Regions from separate parts of the Nonomuraea terrae genome, predicted to be linked through region 2. Evidence: riboswitches for the same ligand, from Rfam matches in the RefSeq annotation. Region 2 holds a riboswitch; the other holds the start of a gene.
The links. A riboswitch is a leader RNA that binds a small molecule or an ion and turns the genes downstream of it on or off. The one in region 2 is predicted to bind glycine.
Positions count from the first base shown of each region.

Region 1: another riboswitch for glycine. It lies ahead of gcvP (aminomethyl-transferring glycine dehydrogenase); the one in region 2 lies ahead of gcvT (glycine cleavage system aminomethyltransferase GcvT).

Region 1 covers NZ_JBITLL010000003.1:197,690-207,561, reverse strand. The annotation lists gene ACIBP6_RS13445 (phosphoribosylanthranilate isomerase) at 1-496, shown strand, start outside; gene ACIBP6_RS13440 (GNAT family N-acetyltransferase) at 489-1,292, shown strand; gene ACIBP6_RS13435 (CDP-alcohol phosphatidyltransferase family protein) at 1,396-1,977, shown strand; gene ACIBP6_RS13430 (sugar phosphate nucleotidyltransferase) at 1,982-4,486, shown strand; gene ACIBP6_RS13425 (FHA domain-containing protein) at 4,735-5,247, shown strand; gene ftsR (transcriptional regulator FtsR) at 5,309-5,962, shown strand; gene ACIBP6_RS13415 (bifunctional nuclease family protein) at 6,095-6,565, shown strand; gene ACIBP6_RS13410 (MerR family transcriptional regulator) at 6,713-7,333, shown strand; glycine riboswitch at 7,418-7,514, shown strand; glycine riboswitch at 7,515-7,609, shown strand; gene gcvP (aminomethyl-transferring glycine dehydrogenase) at 7,667-9,872, shown strand, end outside.
Region 2 covers NZ_JBITLL010000007.1:687,592-697,463, reverse strand. The annotation lists gene ACIBP6_RS37355 (PadR family transcriptional regulator) at 1-468, shown strand, start outside; gene ACIBP6_RS37350 (SGNH/GDSL hydrolase family protein) at 465-1,256, shown strand; gene ACIBP6_RS37345 (hypothetical protein) at 1,223-1,933, opposite strand; gene ACIBP6_RS37340 (hypothetical protein) at 1,937-2,692, opposite strand; gene ACIBP6_RS37335 (FadR/GntR family transcriptional regulator) at 2,736-3,440, opposite strand; gene ACIBP6_RS37330 (glutamine synthetase family protein) at 3,565-4,935, shown strand; gene ACIBP6_RS37325 (aldehyde dehydrogenase family protein) at 4,938-6,281, shown strand; gene ACIBP6_RS37320 (3-oxoacyl-ACP reductase) at 6,286-7,050, shown strand; gene ACIBP6_RS37315 (gamma-glutamyl-gamma-aminobutyrate hydrolase family protein) at 7,059-7,748, shown strand; glycine riboswitch at 7,829-7,927, shown strand; glycine riboswitch at 8,001-8,101, shown strand; gene gcvT (glycine cleavage system aminomethyltransferase GcvT) at 8,136-9,221, shown strand; gene gcvH (glycine cleavage system protein GcvH) at 9,218-9,607, shown strand; gene ACIBP6_RS37300 (L-serine ammonia-lyase) at 9,664-9,872, shown strand, end outside.

The sequences.
Region 1 (9,872 bases), on a different contig from region 2:
CACGCCCGAGCGGGCCGCCGAGCTGGCCGCCCTCGTGCCCGCACACGTCCTCACCGTCGGCGTGTTCCGCGGGGAGGACCCCGCGGCCGTGCGCGCGGCGGCGCTGGCCTCCGGGGTGCGAGGCGTCCAGTTGCACGGCCGCCACCCCCACGGCGACTTCACCGCGCTCAAGGACCTCGGCGTCCGCCTCGTGCGGGCCGTGGACGCCCAGGCCGACCTGGGCTGCGGGGCCTACGACGAAGACCTGCTCATCGTCGACGCCCCCCACGCCGGCTCCGGTCAGCCGTGGGACTGGTCCGCCGTGCGCGGCCGCCCCTCGGGGCAGTGGATGCTGGCGGGCGGCCTCGACCCGGCCAACGTGGCCGAGGCCATCGCCGCCGCCGATCCCTGGGGCGTCGACGTCTCCAGCGGGGTGGAGACGTCCCCGGGAGTGAAGGACTCCACCCTGATCAAGGCGTTCCTGAGGGCCGTACGCGCAGCCGCCCCGCGTGGATGAGCCCGCCCGGGCCGTCGGCCTCGCCCGCGCCGTCGGCTTCCTGCACGACTTCGCCCGTCGCAAGGCCCCTCGCGTGGTGCCGGCGCCCGGCGGTTTCGCGGTGCTCGACGACCGCTTCCCCGGCTCGTACGACGACAACAAGCTCATGGTGCGGACAGCGGCCGACGACACCGAGCTCAGGGGCCGGACGGCGGGCGACGATGCGGCCGGGCGGTTGCTCGCCGCAGCCGATGAGGTGCCGGCCGAGCGCGCGCACCGGCTGGTGTGCGTTCACGAAGACCGCCGTGGCACGGCGCTCGCTCCCGCCTTCGCCGCCGCCGGCTACGCACACGAGACGAACCTGGTCATGGCCTTCCGCGGCGACGCCCCCCAGGATCCGCCGCGAGCCGAGCGGCTCGGCCTCGACGAGCTGGTGCCGGTGCTGCGCCGGGACTGGCGCCGTACGCTGCCGCAGGCCCCCGCCGACGTGATCGACGAGCTGGCCCGGCGGGCCGAGGCACGGCTGCGGGGCGCCGGCACGGTCGGCTTCCACGCGATCCGCACCGCCGAGGGTGAGATCGCCGCCCGCGCCGACCTGTACGTCCACAGCGGCGTCGCCCAGATCGAGAACCTCTTCACCACCGAGCGGCACCGCAGCAGGGGATACGCGCGGGCCCTGATGGCGGCCATGCTCGCGGCGGCCGCCGGAGCCGAACTGATCTTCCTGGTGGCCGATTCCGCCGGCTGGCCCCGCCGCTTCTACGCCCGTCTCGGTTTCGAGGAGAAAGGCCGCACGCACGACTTCCTCCGCACCTGACCCACCCCGGTCAGAAAACCGGACACCACCTGCGGAAACGGATGGAACAGATGTGCCCATCCGAGACCGCTGAGACCGAGTTCCACGCAGTAGGGTCTGCTGCGTGAGTGAAACTTCCGCCGAGGACCGTATCTGGACGGTCCCCAACCTGCTGAGCTTCCTGCGCCTGCTTGGTGTGCCCGTGTTCCTCTGGCTCGTGCTCGGGCCCAGGGAGGACGGCTGGGCCATCGGCGTGCTCGCGGTGGCGGGTTTCACCGACTGGCTCGACGGGAAGATCGCCCGCGCGTTCAACCAGACCAGCCGCCTGGGCCGGCTCATCGACCCGGCCGCCGACAAGCTCTACGTCTTCTCCACGATCTTCGCGCTGCTGGTGCGCGAGATCATCCCCTGGTGGCTCGTCGCCGCCATCCTCCTGCGCGAGGCCTTCGTCGGATGTTCCATCCTCGTACTCCGCAAATACGGATATAGGGCACTTCAGGTGCATTTTTTGGGCAAGGCGGCCATGTTCAACCTCATGTACGCCTTCCCGCTCCTCTTCCTTGGCTCCCATGCTGGGTGGTATGCCGATATAGCCCAGATCGTCGGGTGGGCATTCGCGCTCTGGGGAACGGGCCTGTACTGGTGGGCGGGGGTGCTGTATGTGGTACAGGTGCGACAACTCGTAACCGCGGCCAAGAAGGAGTGATCGGGTGAAGGCGGTCGTCATGGCGGGCGGGGAGGGCACTCGGCTGCGTCCGATGACCGCCAACCAGCCCAAGCCCCTGCTCCCCGTGGCCAACCGCCCGATCATGGAACACGTGTTACGCCTGCTCAAGCGGCACGGCGTGACCGAGACCGTGGTGACGCTGCAGTTCCTCGCCGCCCTCGTGCGCAACTACTTCGGCGACGGCGACGAGCTCGGCATGCATCTCCAGTACGCCACCGAGGACGTCCCCCTCGGCACCGCGGGAAGCGTCAAGAACGCCGCCGCCCGGCTCCGCGACGACCGATTCCTCGTCATCTCCGGCGACGCCCTGACGGATATTGATTTGTCCGACATGATCCGTTTTCATCGGGAAAATGGGGCGCTGGTGACGATCGGCCTGAAACGCGTCCCCAACCCGCTCGAATTCGGGATCATCATCGTCGACGACTCCGGCCGCGTGCAGCGCTTCCTGGAGAAGCCCACGTGGGGCCAGGTCTTCTCCGACACCGTCAACACCGGCATCTACGTCATGGAGCCCGAGGTCCTCGACGCCGTCGCCGAGGGCGTGCCGGTCGACTGGTCCGCCGACGTCTTCCCCGCCCTGCTCGCCGGCGGCGCCGCCATCTATGGCTACGTGGCCGACGGCTACTGGGAGGACGTCGGCACCCACGAGAGCTACCTCAAGGCCCAGGCCGACGCCCTGTCGGGCAAGGTCCAGCTCGACATCGGCGGCTTCGAGGTCTCCCCGGGCGTCTGGGTGGCCGACTCGGCCTCGGTCGACCCCGACGCCGTGCTCAAGGGCCCGCTGCTCGTCGGCGACTACGCCAAGGTGGAGGCGGGCGCCGAGCTGCGCGAGTACACCGTGCTCGGCAACAACGCGGTCGTCCGCGAGGGCGCCTTCCTGCACCGCGCGGTCGTCCACGACAACGTCTACCTCGGCCCCGGCGCCCACCTGCGCGGCTGCGTCATCGGCAAGAGTACCGACGTGATGGCCGGCGCCCGCATCGAGGAGAACGCCGTCATCGGCGACGAGTGCGTCATCGAGGCCGAAGCGTACGTCTCCAGCGGCGTCAAGGTCTACCCGTTCAAGACCATCGAGGCCGGCGCGGTCGTCAACACCAGCGTCATCTGGGAGTCGCGCGGCCAGCGCAACCTGTTCGGCCCGCGCGGCGTCAGCGGCCTGGTCAACGTCGAGATCACCACCGAGCTCTGCGTCCGCCTGGCCAGCGCGTACGCCACCACCCTGCGCAAGGGCGCCCACGTCGTCACCTCCCGCGACTGCTCGCTGGCCGCCAGGGCGCTGAAGCGGGCCGTCAACGCCGCGCTGACCGCCAGCGCCATCAACGTGCTCGACCTCGAGGCCGCCCCGATGCCCGTCACCCGCTTCCACACCGCCAGGGAGTCGGCGGCCGGCGGCATCGCCCTGCGCACCACCCCGGGCGACCCGCAGAGCGTGGACATCGTCATCATGGACGGCCGCGGCGCCGACCTGCCGCCGGCCGCCCAGCGCAAGCTGGAGCGGGTCTTCTCCCGCCAGGAGTTCCGCCGCGCCTTCCCCGGCGAGATCGCCGAGCTCACCTACCCGTCCAGGGCCGTCGAGGACTACACCCACGAGCTGCTCACCCACGTCGGCGTGAGCGGCGTACGCGACATGAAGGTGGTCGTCGACTGCGCCGGCGGCACCTCCTCGCTCGTGCTGCCCACGTTGCTCGGGCGGGTCGGCGTCGAGGTGCTCACCGTCAACGCGCGCCTCGACGACGTCTCGCCCACCGAGACGCTGGCCGGCCGCCGCCGCGACCTGCAACGCCTGTCGGAGCTGGTCAGCTCCTCGCGGGCGGCGTTCGGCGTGCGGTTCGACCCGGTCGGCGAGCGCATCGCCCTCGTCGACGAGAAGGGCCAGCTGATCAGCGAGGAACGCGCCCTGCTCGTCGTGCTCGACCTGGTCGCCGCCGAACGCCAGGGCGGCCGGGTGGCCCTGCCGGTCACCACGACCCGGGTCGCCGAGCAGGTCTGCCGCTTCCACGGCGTCCAGGTGCAGTGGACCACCACCTCGCTCGACGCCCTCACCTCGGCGGCCGCCGGCCCGGACATGATCTTCGCCGCCGACGGGCGCGGCGGCTTCGTGGTCCCGGAGTTCAGCCCCGCCATCGACGGGCTGGCCGCGTTCATGCGGCTGCTCGGCCTGGTCGCCCGCACCCGGTTGTCGCTCAGCCAGATCGACGCGCGGATCCCGGAGGTCAAGCTGCTCAAACGCGCCGTGCCGACGCCGTGGGCGGCCAAGGGCGCCGTCATGCGCTCGGTCATGGAGGCCGCCGAGGCCGAGCCCGACGGCTGCCGCATCGACACCACCGACGGCGTCCGGGTGGCCCGTGACGACGGCAGCTGGGTGCTCGTGCTGCCCGCCGCCGCCGAGCCGGTCACCGACCTGTGGGCCGAGGCGTGGGACGTGGACGCCGCCCAGACCCTGCTCGAGCGCTGGGCCCGCATCGTCGAGCAGGCCGCCACCTGATCCCGGAAAAATCCATGCCCGCGACGTGCGCGCGGAGTGCCGCAAGATCGTAATGTTGAAACGCGCGGCGGCATGGACCACGGGGCGGGCGCAGCGGTAACTTTGTCTGCGTCCGACACCCGAGTCCAGCGCCCCGCCTTGACCTTTGCCGCTGATCAGCGTAAGTTGCGGCATTCGCAAACGTGAAAGAGCGAAGGCAGGCGCGCCCGAAAGCACCGTGTCTTCGCGGTAGGAGGCCGAGCCGATCGATGCCGAGCGTCTACTGCACGCAGTGCGGGCACGCCAACCCCGAGGATGCCCGTTTCTGTTCCCGCTGTGGGTCACCGCTGACCAGACCCGAGGTCTCCGGGGACACCACGTCGACGATCTCCGTCGCGGGAATCGAGGCGTACGAGGCTGAGACAGGCGACATGCTCCTGGCCGAGCGGGCGCTCGTCGAGCAGCTCCCGCCCGGCGCGGCGTTGCTCACGGTGACCAGGGGCCCCAACCAGGGCAGCCGTTTCAGGCTGGACAAAGACCTGACCACGACCGGGCGCCACCCGGAGAGCGACATCTTCCTCGACGACATCACGGTCTCCCGCCGCCACGTCGAGTTCTACCGGCACCGCGGGGGCCAGTTCTCCGTGCGCGACGTGGGCAGCCTCAACGGCACCTACGTCAACCGCGAGCGGATCGAGGAGGTTCCGCTGCACTCCGGAGACGAGGTGCAGATCGGCAAGTTCCGCCTTCTTTTCCTGATGCGCGGCAACCCAGGCGCATGAGCGGGCGGAGTGAGCGACCCATGGAGACGTCCCCAGCGGGGGAGCCGTTGCGGGAGGCGGCATGAGCTCACAGGCCGCACGCTCGCACATGAGCATCGGGGAGGTGCTCGCCCTGCTGCAGGGCGAGTTCCCCGATGTCACCGTCTCCAAGATCCGGTTCCTCGAGGGTGAGGGCCTGATCGAGCCCGAGCGCAGCCCGTCCGGCTTCCGCAAGTTCACCCACCTGCACGTCGAGCAGCTCCGCTTCATCCTCACCGAGCAGCGCGACAACTACCTGCCGCTGCGGGTGATCAAGGACAAGATGGCCGAGAGCTTCGGCCGCCCCCGCGTGCTGCAGGACAAGCAGGAGGTCAGGCTCAGCCGGGCCGAGCTGCTGGAGGCTGCCGGCATCGACGAGGAGACCCTCGAGGAGCTCGAAGACTACGGCCTGCTCGCCCCGGTGGCCCGCCGCTACGACGAGGAGGCCCTCACCGTGGCCCGCACCGTCGGCTCGTTGTCCCGCTTCGGCCTGCACGCCCGCCACCTGCGCGCGGTCAAGGCGGCGGCCGAGCGCGAGTGCGGCCTGGTCGAGCAGACCGTCGCCCCCATACTCAAGCGGCGCGCCCCCGGCGCCATCGGCGAGGCCGACGAGGCGGCGAGGGAGCTGTCCACGCTCCTGCTCGATCTGCACGCGTCCCTTGTGCGCACGGGAGTCCGGTCGGTCCTCGGAGGTTGAGGCCGGGGCGAGCTGGGAGGCGGGGGCACATTCCGGGCCCTGCGGGTGTTACGTTGAAACGAAGAGCCATTCAGCCAGAAGCGATGTTCGAAGAGCTGTGCCGGGTGACCGGTCAGGATTACGGAGCAGCCCGTGTTGCAGATGGAGGTCGTGGGCGTAAGAGTTGAGATGCCCACAAATCAGCCGATCGTCTTGCTCAAGGAGGCACACGGGGAACGGTTCCTGCCCATCTGGATCGGCATGACCGAAGCCACGGCCATCGCCCTCGCCCAGGCGGAGGAGCCGCCGCCGCGGCCACTCACTCATGACCTGTTCCGCGACGTGCTGAGCGCCCTCGGCGTCGGCCTGCGGGCGGTCAACATCGTCGCGCTGCGCGACGGCATCTTCTTCGCCGATCTCGTCTTCTCCAACGGCGTGGAGGTCAGCGCCCGGCCGTCCGACTCCATCGCGCTCGCCCTGCGCACGGGGGCGCGCATCTTCGCCAGCGAGGAGGTCGTGCAGGAGGCGGGCGTGATCATCCCCGACGACCAGGAGGACGAGGTGGAGAAGTTCAGGGAGTTCCTTGACACGATCACTCCCGAGGACTTCGGCCGGGCGGGGTAGGTATTTCAGTGCATTTACGCTTCACGACGCGCCGAGCCGGATCGTTGACTGAGCATGGTCACGGTCCTACGGTGCAAGTGAAACCCGTGGCCGCACTTTACCAACCCCCAGATCAGGCCACGGGATGAGAGAAAGCCGGAGGTCCGCGTGGCGGTCAGCAGCGGCGAGGGTAAGACGGCCGGCCAGGAAGATCCGGTGCGGCGCGAGAGTGCGCGGCAGCGTGCCGGGGAGCAGGGCCTGCTCTTCGACGAGCAGCCGGCGACGCTGCCGGACGACATCGGATACCGCGGGCCGACGGCCTGCGCGGCGGCCGGCATCACTTACAGGCAGCTCGACTACTGGGCGCGCACGGGCCTGGTCGAGCCCACGATAAGGGCCGCACAGGGCTCGGGCTCGCAGCGCCTCTACAGCTTCCGCGACATCCTGGTGCTCAAGGTCGTCAAGCGGCTCCTCGACACGGGAGTGTCGCTGCAGCAGATCCGCACGGCCGTGCAGCACCTGCGTGACCGCGGCGTCGCCGACCTCGCGCAGATCACCCTCATGAGCGACGGCGTCAGCGTCTACGAGTGCACCTCCGCAGACGAGGTGATCGACCTGCTCCAGGGCGGCCAGGGCGTGTTCGGCATCGCGCTCGGCCGGGTCTGGCGAGAGGTCGAGGGCTCCCTCGCGGAGCTGCCGGGGGAACGCGCGGCGGTCGAGGACACCGTCCCGGCCGACCACCCCGCTGACGAACTCGCCCGCCGGCGCCGCGCGCGCCGCATCGGCTGATCCGGGCTCCCGCGACAGGCCGGCGAACCCGGCCGATCCTCACCATCCCGGCGCACCGTAGTAATCTAGGACGGGTAAGGCTGACGACCCCGTGCGGGAGAGTCCCCGGGCACTGATCCCGGGGCGCCGAAGGAGCAACCCTCCCCGGAATCTCTCAGGCATCCGGTACCGCTGGGCGAGGCAACTCTGGAAAGCAGGCGCGTTCGCCAGACGCGCCTCACCGACGGTGCAAGCCCCACCGGGGTGAAGCTCTCAGGTCCCGTTGACAGAGGGGGAGATCCGGCACTCGCCCGCGCCCTGGCGCCGGTCTCCATAGCCTCGGGAGGCACCTCCATGACCGACCTGACCGCACCGCCCTTCTCGTCCCGGCACATCGGGCCCTCGGAGTCCGAGCAGCAGCGCATGCTCGAGGCCGTCGGCTTCGAGTCCGTGGCGGACCTGGTGGCGGTGGCCGTGCCCGAGGCCATCAGGGCCAAGGACAGCCTCAAGCTGCCCGCCGCGATCGGCGAGGCCGAGGCCATCGCCGAGCTGCGCGCCCTGGCCGGGCGCAACCGCGTGCTCACCTCCATGATCGGCCTGGGCTACTACGACACCGTCACGCCCGCCGTCATCCGGCGCAACCTGCTGGAGAACCCGGGCTGGTACACCGCGTACACGCCGTACCAGCCGGAGATCTCGCAGGGCCGTCTCGAGGCGCTGCTGAACTTCCAGACGGTCGTCTCCGACCTCACCGGCCTGCCGGTGGCCGGCGCGTCGCTGCTCGACGAGGGCACGGCCGCCGCCGAGGCCATGACGCTGGCCCGCCGGGCGGGCAAGTCGAAGAGCTCGGTGTTCGTGATCGACGCCGACGCGCTGCCGCAGACCAAGGCCGTGCTGGCCACCCGCGCCGAGCCGCTCGGCATCACCCTCGTGGAGCACGCGCTGGACGGCGAGCTGCCCGAGTGCTTCGGCGTGCTCGTCCAGTATCCGGGCGCCTCCGGGCGGGTGCGCGACTTCCGCGCCGTGGCCGTCGCCGCGCACGAGGCGGGCGCGCTCGTCGTGGCCGCCGCCGACCTGCTGGCCCTGACGCTCGTGGCCGCCCCAGGGGAGCTGGGCGCCGACATCGCGATCGGCTCCTCGCAGCGGTTCGGCGTGCCGTTCGGGTTCGGCGGGCCGCACGCCGCCTACATGTCCGTACGCGAGGGGCTGCAGCGGCAGCTGCCGGGCCGCCTGGTCGGCGTGTCGGTGGACGCCGACGGCGGCCCCGCCTACCGGCTGGCCCTGCAGACCCGCGAGCAGCACATCCGCCGCGAGAAGGCCACCAGCAACATCTGCACCGCCCAGGTCCTGCTCGCCGTCATCGCCAGCATGTACGCCGTCTACCACGGCCCCGAGGGCCTGCGCCGCATCGCCCACCGGGTGCACCGGTACGCCGTCGTCCTGGCCGACGGGCTGCGCCGGGCCGGGGTCGAGGTCGTGCACGACGAGTTCTTCGACACCGTGCTGGCCCGCGTGCCCGGCCGGGCCGCCGAGGTCGTGGCCGCCGCCGCCGAGCGGGGCGTCAACCTCTGGCAGGCCGGCGCCGACCACGTCTCCGTCTCCTGCGACGAGAAGACCGGCGCCGCCGAGATCGCCAAGGTGTGGGCCGCCTTCGGCGCGCCCGCCGCCGGTGTGGACATCGAGGGCGCCGCCGACGCGCTGCCTCACACGCTGCTGCGCGAGAGCGACTACCTCACGCACCCCGTCTTCCACCAGTACCGCTCCGAGACGGCGATGCTGCGCTACCTGCGCAAGCTCCAGGACAAGGACATCGCCCTCGACCGCTCCATGATCCCGCTCGGCTCCTGCACGATGAAGCTGAACGCGACCACCGAGATGGAGCCCATCACCTGGCCGGAGTTCGCCGCGATCCACCCGTACGCGCCGGAGGAGCAGTCCGAGGGCTATCGCGAGCTGATCGGCACGCTGGAGAGCTGGCTGGCCGAGGTGACCGGCTACGACGCCGTCTCCATCCAGCCGAACGCCGGCTCCCAGGGCGAGTTCGCCGGCCTGCTGGCCATCCGCGCCTACCACCGCGCGGGCGGCCAGGGTGAGCGCGACGTCTGCCTCATCCCGTCCTCCGCCCACGGCACGAACGCCGCCAGCGCCGTCATGGCCGGCATGCGGGTCGTCGTCGTGGCCTGCGACGACAACGGCAACGTCGACCTAGCCGACCTCGACGCCAAGATCGCCAAGCACCGTGACGCCCTCGCGGCGATCATGGTGACGTACCCGTCGACGCACGGCGTGTACGAGGAGACCATCACCGAGATCTGCGAGAAGGTGCACGAGGCCGGTGGCCAGGTGTACGTCGACGGCGCCAACCTCAACGCCCTGGTCGGCCTGGCCAAGCCGGGCGCGTTCGGCGCCGACGTGTCCCACCTCAACCTGCACAAGACCTTCTGCATCCCGCACGGCGGCGGCGGCCCCGGCGTCGGCCCGGTCGCGGTGCGCGCGCACCTGGCCGACTACCTGCCCGGCCACCCGCTGCGTGACGGCGCCCCGGTCGGTCCGGTCTCGG
Region 2 (9,872 bases):
CCCCAGCAGCTCTACGCCGAGCTGACCCGCCTGGAGGCCGACGGCCTGATCACGGGGCGGGAGGTCGTCCAGAAAGGGCGGCCCAACAAGCGGGTGTTCACGGTCACCGACGCCGGGCTCGGCGAGCTGACCGCCTTCGCGGCGGCCCCGGCGAAGCCCCTGCTCATCCGCGACGACCTGGTGGTGAAGGTGCACGCCGTGGACCGGCTCGACCCCGCTCCCGTGATCGCCCAGCTCCGCGAGCGGGCGCGGGAGGCGGCCGCCAAGCTCGACCTCTTCGGGCAGATCCTCGCCCGCCTGCGCGGCGACCTGGACGAGGAGACATTCCTGCGCGAGGGCGAGCACGTCGGCCCCTACCTGTCCTGCCTGGCGGGATGCCGGCTGGAGCGCGAGACGCACGACTGGTGCCTCCAGACCGCGCGGACGCTGACCGAGCGCGCGGCCCGTACCGAAGGAAGGACGTCATGACCCCCTACACGCGGTATGTCGCGCTCGGCGACAGCCAGACGGAGGGCCTGGGCGACGGCGACGACACCGTCGGTCACCGCGGCTGGGCCGACCGCCTCGCCGAGCGGCTCGCCGTCGCCGAGCCCGGCCTGCGCTACGCCAACCTCGCGGTCCGCGGGACGCTGGCGCGCCAGATCAGGGACGAGCAGCTGTCCGTCGCGCTGCAGCTGCGCCCCGACCTGGCCACGGTCATGGCCGGGATGAACGACCTCACCCGCCCCCGCTTCGACGCCGCGCGGGTGGCGGAGGCGATCGAGGACATGTACGCGGCGCTGACGGCCGCGGGCGCCCACGTGATCGGTGTGACATTTCCTGACATCGGGCGGATCATGCCGCTGGCCCGTCCACTCGCCCCGCGCGTGCTCGACCTCAACGCCCGCATCCGCGCCGCCGCCGCCCGCCACGGGGTCACGGTGGTGGACACGTACCCGATGGAGGTCTTCACGGACGCCCGCATGTGGAGCCCCGACCGCCTGCACGCCTGCCCGGAAGGCCACGCCCGCTTCGCCGCCGCCGTGGCGTGCGCCCTCGGCCTGCCCGACGACTCCTGGACGCGCCCGCTGCCGCCCCTGCCCCCGCCGGCCGGCTGGCGGACGGCGGCGGCCGAGCTGCGGTGGATCGCGACGTTCCTCGGCCCGTGGATCGGCCGCCGGCTGCTCGGACGCTCGTCCAGCGACGGCCGCACCGCCAAGCGCCCCGCGCTCACCCCGTGGGCTCAGTCGACCTCGGGTATGTCCGGATCGTCGTAGTCGGCGTCGCCGTCCTCGACCCGCCGCGCCTTGATGTCCTCGACCCACCCGCGGGCGAACCGCCGGATCTCCCCGATCCGTTCCTCGTCCACCCCGTACGTCTCGTCGGGCACCGTGTCGAGGAACTCCAGCCGCGCCAGCAGCTCGGAGGCCGAGAAGTCGTCGTCGTGCAGTTGGGCGAGCCGTTCGAGGTCACGGTGGGAGAAGCGGGCGGCGAGCGCGGCGACGTCGGCGAAGTCGGCGACCAGGCCCTGCTCGTGGAAGGCGCGGGTGACGAGGCCGGCGGCGTCTTCGGCTGCGAGCACCGGCAACCCTGCGCAGGCGACCGGGGGTCGCTGAAGCGCCTCACGCAGGAGGTGGATCGCGCACGTCTCGCGGGTGACGGCGTCCTCGGCCGTGAGGCGGCCGGCACGGGCCGTCACCTCGGCGATCGCCGCCTCCAGGCCCGCCTCCCGCAGCGCGCCGGCGACGTCCTCCGCGACATCGGGCAGCGGCGTCTCCCCCGCCGTCGCGAAGACGAGGTCGTCGCCCATCCGATCGGTGAGACCGTGCGCCCGCAGCGCGTGAACGCCCGCGAGCGCCAGACCGTAACGCTCACCGACGGCGGACACGGCCGCCACCAGGCGCCGCTGGAAAGGAGGAAAGGCCAGTCCTTCGTGGAGCGGAGGAAGCGCCATGGGTCACGTCTGCCGACGGGTGCGGCGGGTGGAGGGGAGGTCGTGGCGGCCGGACAGGAACTCCTGGAACGTGATCTTGACCCTGATCACCGGACGGCGCCACCGGTCCTCCCGGTGGATGGCCCGGGCCATCTTCCGCGGCGACCGCCTGGCGAAGAACCAGCGCGCCCACGGGGAGCCCGGCCGCGCCAGCCGGAAGGCGCCGACCACGAGCATCGGCGGCACGAACAGCCCCGCCATCCCCGTCCAGATCTTGCCCTTGAGCAGCGTGACGACGGCGAGCAGCAGGTTGCCCACGATGAGCGCGGCGGGCGCGAGCGGGGTGCCGTAGTCCCAGGTGAGCGGACGCAGACCGATGAGCAGCAGGCCGGTGACGGCGACCGCGATGAACACCGCGTCGACCGACGTGCGCCCCTCCTCCTCCCAGTAGACGTCGTGCAGGTGCAGGATCAGCGCGAACTCGTCGAGCACGAGCGCGGACCCCACCCCGAACACCGACGCCGCGACGGCCGTGCCGATCTGCGAGCCCGGCGGGACGACGAGCATGGTGACGCCGCCGACCAGCATCAGCACCACGCCGAACACCACGTGGTGGATGTGCATCTCGCCCACGTTGATGTTGCGGAACCAGCCGATCTTGGCCCGGATCAGCCGGACGTTGATGCGGGTGGCGATGAACGCCGCGATGAGCATGACGAAGAAACAGAACAGCGGCAGCCGTCCTGTGGCGATGATGTTCTGCTGGAACCAGTTCCCCATGACTCTGGCTTCGATGGTACGAGCCGTACACCCCTGATCTGCGTCATGTGAGGAACGCCCGAAGCAGCGCGGCGGTGCCCTCCAGGTGTTCCGCGACCGCCCGCCGGGCCGCGTCGGGGTCGCCGGCCAGGATGGCCTCGGCGATGGCGCGGTGCTGCAGCGCGGAGTGCTCCAGGTTGACGTGCAGCATCGGGATGGCGTTCAGCAGGTCGCTGACCCGCGAACGGGCGTCCGCGCAGGTGGTGGCGAGCCGGGTCGAGCCGGTCAGCTCCGCGATGGACAGGTGGAAGGCCGTGTCGAGGCGGCGGTAGTCCTCCAGGCCGGCCTCGTTGAGGTCGGAGAGCCGGCGCAGCAGCAGGTCACGCTGCTCGCCGGTGAGCTCGGTGGTGGCCAGCACCTGCGCCGCGCCGCTCTCCACGGCCAGCCGGAAGGTGAGCGCGTCCGACAGCTCGGCCCTGCCCATCTCCTTGACGGCCTGGCGCAGGTCGCCGGGGTCGGGCTCGGACGGCTCGTACGTGACGAACGCGCCGCCGTAACGGCCGCGGCGCACGTCGAGATGGCCCGCCTCGGACAACGCCCTGATGGCCTCGCGCAACGTCACCCGGCTGATGCCGAGCCGGGCGGCCAGCTCGCGCTCGGGAGGGAGTTTGCCGCCCTTCGCGACCACGCCGAGTTTGATCGCCTGGAGCAGCCGCTCCACGGTCTCCTCGAAGGCGTTGCCCGCCCTCACCGGGCGCAACACCGTCATCAATCGCGCCGACTCGTCCAACGTGTCCTCAGGCCTTGACAAGCGATCCCGACATACTGATCAATGGTCTGAGACTAGCCCAATCAACGGGAAAGCGCGTCAGGCCAGATCGGAGCGGCGTAGCGTGAGCGATCCAGCGACCACGGGGTTCCTGTCCGTCCACGAGCTGCGCGACGAGGTGGCCATCGGGCGCATCGACACCGTGCTGCTCGCGATCGCCGACATGCAGGGCAGGCTGCAGGGCAAGCGGCTGTCCGCCCGCTACTTCCTCGACGAGGTGCTGCAGCACGGCTCCGAAGGATGCAACTACCTGCTCGCGGTCGACGTCGACATGAACACCGTGCCCGGCTACGCGATGTCGTCCTGGGAGCGCGGGTACGGCGACTTCGTGATGAAGCCCGACCTCGCCACGCTGCGCCGGGTGCCCTGGCACGAGGGCACCGCGCTGGTGATGGCCGACCTGGCCTGGCAGGACGGCTCCGACGTGGCGGCCTCGCCGCGCCAGATCCTGCGCGGGCAGCTCGACCGGCTGGCCGAGCGGGGCCTTGCCGCCTACGTCGGCACCGAGCTGGAGTTCGTGGTCTACGACGACAGCTACGAGCAGGCGTGGCGGCGCGCGTACCGCGACCTGACGCCGGCGAACCTGTACAACGTCGACTACTCGCTGCTCGGCACCGGCCGCATCGAGCCGCTGCTGCGCCGGATCCGGCGCGAGATGGAGGGCGCGGGCCTGTACGTCGAGTCGGCGAAGGGCGAGTGCAACCTCGGCCAGCACGAGATCGCCTTCCGCTTCTGCGAGGCGCTGCGCACGTGCGACAACCACGTGGTCTACAAGACCGGAGCCAAGGAGATCGCCGCCCAGGAGGGCCGGTCGATCACGTTCATGGCCAAGCCCAACGACCGCGAGGGCAACTCCTGCCACATCCACGTCTCGCTGCGCGCCCGCGACGGCAACCCGGTGATGGCGGGGGAAGGGCCGTACGGGCTCTCGCCGCTCGGCGCCCGCTTCGTCGCCGGTCAACTCGCCTGCCTGCGCGAGCTGACTCTCCTGTACGCCCCCAACATCAACTCCTACAAGCGGTACGTCCCCGGCAGCTTCGCCCCCACGGCCGTCAAGTGGGGGGTCGACAACCGGACCTGCGCGCTGCGGCTCGTGGGCCACGGCGCCTCGCTGCGCGTGGAGAACCGCGTGCCGGGCGGCGACGTCAACCCGTACCTCGCGGTGGCGGCGCTGGTGGCGGCGGGGCTGCACGGCATCGACGCCGAGCTGCCGCTGGAGGCCCCTTACGAGGGCAACGCCTACACCTCCGGCGCCGAGACCGTGCCGCACACGCTGCGCGACGCGCTGGCGCTGTTCGAGGGGTCGAAGCTGGCCAGGGAGGCGTTCGGCGACGAGGTGGTGGCGCACTACGCCAACAACGCGCGGGTGGAGCTGGCCGCGTTCGACGCGGCGGTGACGGACTGGGAGCTGTTCCGTGGTTTCGAACGGATGTGAAGATGCAGATCGTTGATCCGGCGACCGAGGCGGTCGTCGCCGACGTCGAGATGGCCGACGCGGCCGAGGTCGACCGGGCGGTGGAGCGTGCCAGGAGGGCCTATGCCGCCTGGCGCGAGGTCTCCCCCGGCGACCGGGCGCGGCTGCTGAGGCGCTTCGCCGACCTGGTGGGTGAGCACGGCGAGGAGCTGGCGCGGCTGGAGCTGGCCAACGCCGGTCACCCGATCTCCAGTGCCCGCTGGGAGGCCGGCACCGTCCGCGACGTGCTGCACTTCTACGCCGGCGCGCCCGAGCGCAACCACGGCAGACAGATCCCGGTGCCGGGCGGCGTGGACGTCACGTTCCAGGAGCCGCTGGGCGTCGTCGGGGTCATCGTGCCGTGGAACTTCCCGATGCTGATCATGTCGTGGGGCGTGGCGCCCGCGCTGGCGGCCGGCAACACGGTGATCGTCAAGCCGGCCGAGTGGACCCCGCTGACCGCGCTGCGGGTGGCCGAGCTGGCGCTCGCCGCGGGGCTGCCCGAAGGGGTGCTCCAGGTGCTGCCCGGCGAGGGGGAGGTCGCGGGGGCCCGCCTGGTCGAGCATCCGGACGTCGCCAAGATCGTGTTCACCGGCTCGACCGAGGTGGGCAAGGAGATCGCCGCCAAGGCGGGGGCGCAGGTCAAGCGGCTCACGCTGGAGCTGGGCGGCAAGTCCGCAAATATCATCTTCGCGGACGCGGACCTGGAAAAAGCGGCTAAAACCGCGCCTTATGCGGTTTTCGACAACGCAGGCCAGGACTGCTGCGCCCGCTCCCGCCTCCTCGTCCAGTCCTCGGTGTACGACGCGTTCATGGAGCTCCTGGCCGAGGCCGTCCGCGGGGTGAAGGTCGGCGACCCGCTCGACGAAACCACCGAGATGGGCCCGCTGATCAGCGCCGAGCACCTGGAGCGCGTCCGCGGCTTCGTGGACGGCACCCCGTACCTGCAGGGCTCGTGCCCGCAGGGCAAGGGCTACTGGTTCCCGCCGACCGTGCTGACCCCCGAGGTCACCGACCGGGCCTTCACCGAGGAGATCTTCGGCCCGGTCGTGTCGGTGGCGCGCTTCGAGGACGAGGCGGAGGCCGTACGCGTCGCCAACGACACCCCGTACGGGCTGAGCGGCTCCATCTGGACCCGCGACGTCGGGCGGGCGCTCCGCGTGGCCAGGGCCGTCGAGTCGGGCGCCCTGTCGGTGAACTCCCACTCCTCGGTCCGCTACTGGACCCCGTTCGGCGGCTTCAAGCAGTCGGGCCTCGGCAGGGAACTCGGCCCGGACGCCCTGGCGGCGTTCACCGAGACCAAGAACGTCTTCATTTCCCAGGAGTAGACATATGCGGCGGTTGCAGGATCGCGTGGCGGTCATCACGGGGGCGGGCAGCGGGATCGGGCTGGCCACGGCCAGGCGGTTCGCCGACGAGGGCGCGAAGGTGGTCTGCGCGGACATCGACGAGGACGCGGGCGCCAAGGCCGCGAACGACGTCGGCGGCCTGTTCGTCAAGGCCGACGTGACCGTGGAGGACGACGTCGTCAGGATGTTCGCCACCGCCCACGAGACCTACGGCAGCGTGGACATCGCCTTCAACAACGCCGGCATCTCCCCGCCCGACGACGACTCGATCCTGGAGACCGGTCTCGACGCCTGGCGCCGCGTCCAGGAGGTGAACCTGACCAGCGTCTACCTGTGCTGCAAGCACGCGATCCCGTACATGCGGCGCCAGGGCAAGGGCTCGATCATCAACACCGCGTCGTTCGTCGCGGTCATGGGGTCGGCGACCTCGCAGATCTCCTACACCGCCGCCAAGGGCGGCGTGCTGGCGATGTCGCGCGAGCTGGGCGTGCAGTTCGCCCGCGAGGGCATCCGGGTGAACGCCCTGTGCCCCGGCCCGGTGAACACGCCGCTGCTGCGGGAGCTGTTCGCCAAGGACCCGGAGCGGGCGCAGCGACGCCTGGTGCACGTGCCGGTCGGGCGTTTCGCCGAGGCGTCGGAGATCGCGGCGGCGGTGGCGTTCCTGGCCAGCGACGACGCCTCGTTCATCACGGCCAGCGAGTTCCTGGTGGACGGCGGCATCTCCGGCGCCTACGTCACTCCGCTGTAGGAGGATCCATGCGTCCCGTCATCGGCATCACCACGTACGTCGAGCCGGCCACGTTCACGGTCTGGCAGGACATGACCGTCGCGCTCCTGCCGTACATGTACGTGGAGGCGGTCGTCCGCGCCGGCGGGCAGCCCGTGCTGCTGCCGCCGGCCGGCGCGCCGGTCTCGGCGTTGCGCGGGCTCGACGGGCTGGTGCTGGCCGGCGGCGGTGACATCGACGCGGCCCGCTACGGCGAGCCGGCGCACGAGCGCACCGGATACGTCCGCGAGTTCCGCGACGAGGCCGAGTTCGCGCTGCTCGCGGCGGCCCTCGACCGGGGCCTGCCGTACCTGGGGGTCTGCCGCGGGATGCAGGTGCTCAACGTCGCGCTCGGCGGGAGCCTGCACCAGCACCTGCCCGACGTGGTGGGGCACGCGGGCCACTCCCCCGCCCCCGGGCGGTTCGGGCACCTGCCGGTCACGGCCGTGCCGGGCACCCGGCTGGCCAAGATCCTCGGCGAGCAGCCGGTGACCGTCCCGCACTACCACCACCAGGCCGTCGCCCGTCTCGCGCCGGGCCTCACGGCCACCGCCACGGCCGAGGACGGCACGGTCGAGGCCGTGGAGCTGGACACGCCGGGGTTCGTCCTGGCGGTGCAGTGGCACCCGGAGGCGGGCGAGGACGACGCGCTGTTCGAGGCGCTCGTGCGGGCCTGCTGAGGCGACCGGTGCGTCACGCCCGAATCCACCCGGACGCGACAAGACCCCCGTCACGGCACTAGGCTGACGGACATCACCGGCAAAACCGCGCGGGAGAGCACCCTGACAGCCGGTCAGTGGTCCCTGAAGGAGCAAGCCCTCCCCGCGAACCTCTCAAGGCAAAGGACCGCGCGGACTCGGACAGGAAACCCGGCTCAAGCGGACAGCCGCCCACCGTCGTGCGGCTGCTGACCTGGCCGGAGCTCCCGTCCGGAGGTGACCTCTGGAAAGCAGGCCCGTCTGGGTCTCGCCGAAGGTGAAAGTCCGGCAAAACTCGGGCGAAGCTCTCAGGCATCCATGACAGAGGGGGAGGATGCTGGCATCCGATCCTGTCCTGAGGTGCGACAAATGTCCCGACCTACGCCGCTACGAGACGTCCACGAGAGCCTCGGCGCCACACTCACCGACTTCGCCGGGTGGCTCATGCCGCTGCGGTACGGCAGCGAGGCCGCCGAGCACAGGGCCGTACGCGAAGCGGCCGGGCTGTTCGACCTGTCCCACATGGGCGAGATCTTCCTGACCGGGCCGCAGGCCGGCGAGGCGCTCGACTTCGCGCTGGTCGGCCACCTGTCGGCGCTGACGCCCGGCAGGGCCCGCTACACCATGATCGTCAACGAGCGCGGCGGGGTGCTGGACGACCTCATCGTCTACCGGCTCGGGGACGAGGAGTTCATGGTCGTCGCGAACGCCTCGAACTACGAAAAAGTTGGAAATGAGCTCAAAACTCGTGCGAAGGCGTACGACGCGGTGGTCGAGGATCGCTCCGACCAGTACGCGCTGATCGCCGTCCAGGGACCCCGTTCCCAGGAGATCCTCGCCACGCTCACCGACGCCGACCTCGGCGGGCTCAAGTACTACGCGGGCCTGCCCGGCCTCGTGGACGGCCGCCGGGCGCTCATCGCCCGCACCGGCTACACCGGCGAGGACGGGTTCGAGCTCTTCGTCGCCAATCAGGACGCCGTGCCGCTCTGGCACGCGATCACCGCGGCCGGCGAGCCGTACGGGCTCAAGCCCGCCGGCCTGTCCAGCCGCGACACCCTCAGGCTCGAAGCCGGCATGCCGCTGTACGGCAACGAGCTGAGCGCCGAGCTCACTCCGTTCGACGCGGGGCTGGGCCGGGTGGTGAAATTCGACAAGCCGGGCGACTTCGTCGGCAGGTCGGCGCTGGAGGCGGTCAAGGACGACACGCCGAAGCGCCGCCTCGTCGGGCTGGTCGCCCGGGGCCGCCGGGTGCCGCGTCACGGCTACCCGGTCACCAAGGACGGCGCCGTCGTCGGCGAGGTCACGAGCGGTGCGCCCTCCCAGTCCCTGGGAAAGCCCATTGCGATGGCCTATGTCGACACCGGCGCCGACTCAGGCCTGGCTGTGGACATCCGGGGCAGCCACGAACCCGTGGACCTGATCGAGCTGCCCTTTTACAGGAGGAACAAGTGAGCAACATCCCTGACGACCTGAGCTACACCAAGGAACACGAGTGGGTCTCCGGTATCGACGACGGACTCACCGTGACCGTGGGCATCACGGCGTTCGCCGCCGACTCCCTTGGTGACGTCGTCTACGTGCAGCTCCCCGACGTCGGCACGAACGTCGAGCATGGTGACTCCATCGGCGAGGTGGAGTCCACCAAGTCGGTGAACGAGATCTACACGCCGGTGGGCGGCGAGGTCGTCGAGGTGAACCAGGCTGTCGTCGACGACCCCAGCCTGGTCAACAGCGACCCGTACGGCGAGGGCTGGATGTTCCGGGTGCGCATGGAAGGCGAGCCCGAGGACCTTCTGTCGCCGCAGGAGTACACCGCACTCACCTCAGGCGAATCCTGACCATTTTGTAGCCGGGGCCCCGACCGGGCCCCGGCCCGCACACGAAGGGCGCATCAATGGCGATCAGCGTCTTCGATCTGTTCAAGGTCGGCATCGGCCCGTCGAGCTCGCACACCGGCGGCCCGATGGCCGCGGCGCACAAGTTCGCCCGCGGCCTGCACCACGATGGCCTGCTCGACCAGGTCGCCCGCGTCGAGGCCATCCTGTACGGCTCACTCGGCCTGACCGGCAAGGGCCACGGCAGCGACAAGGCCGTCCTGCTGGG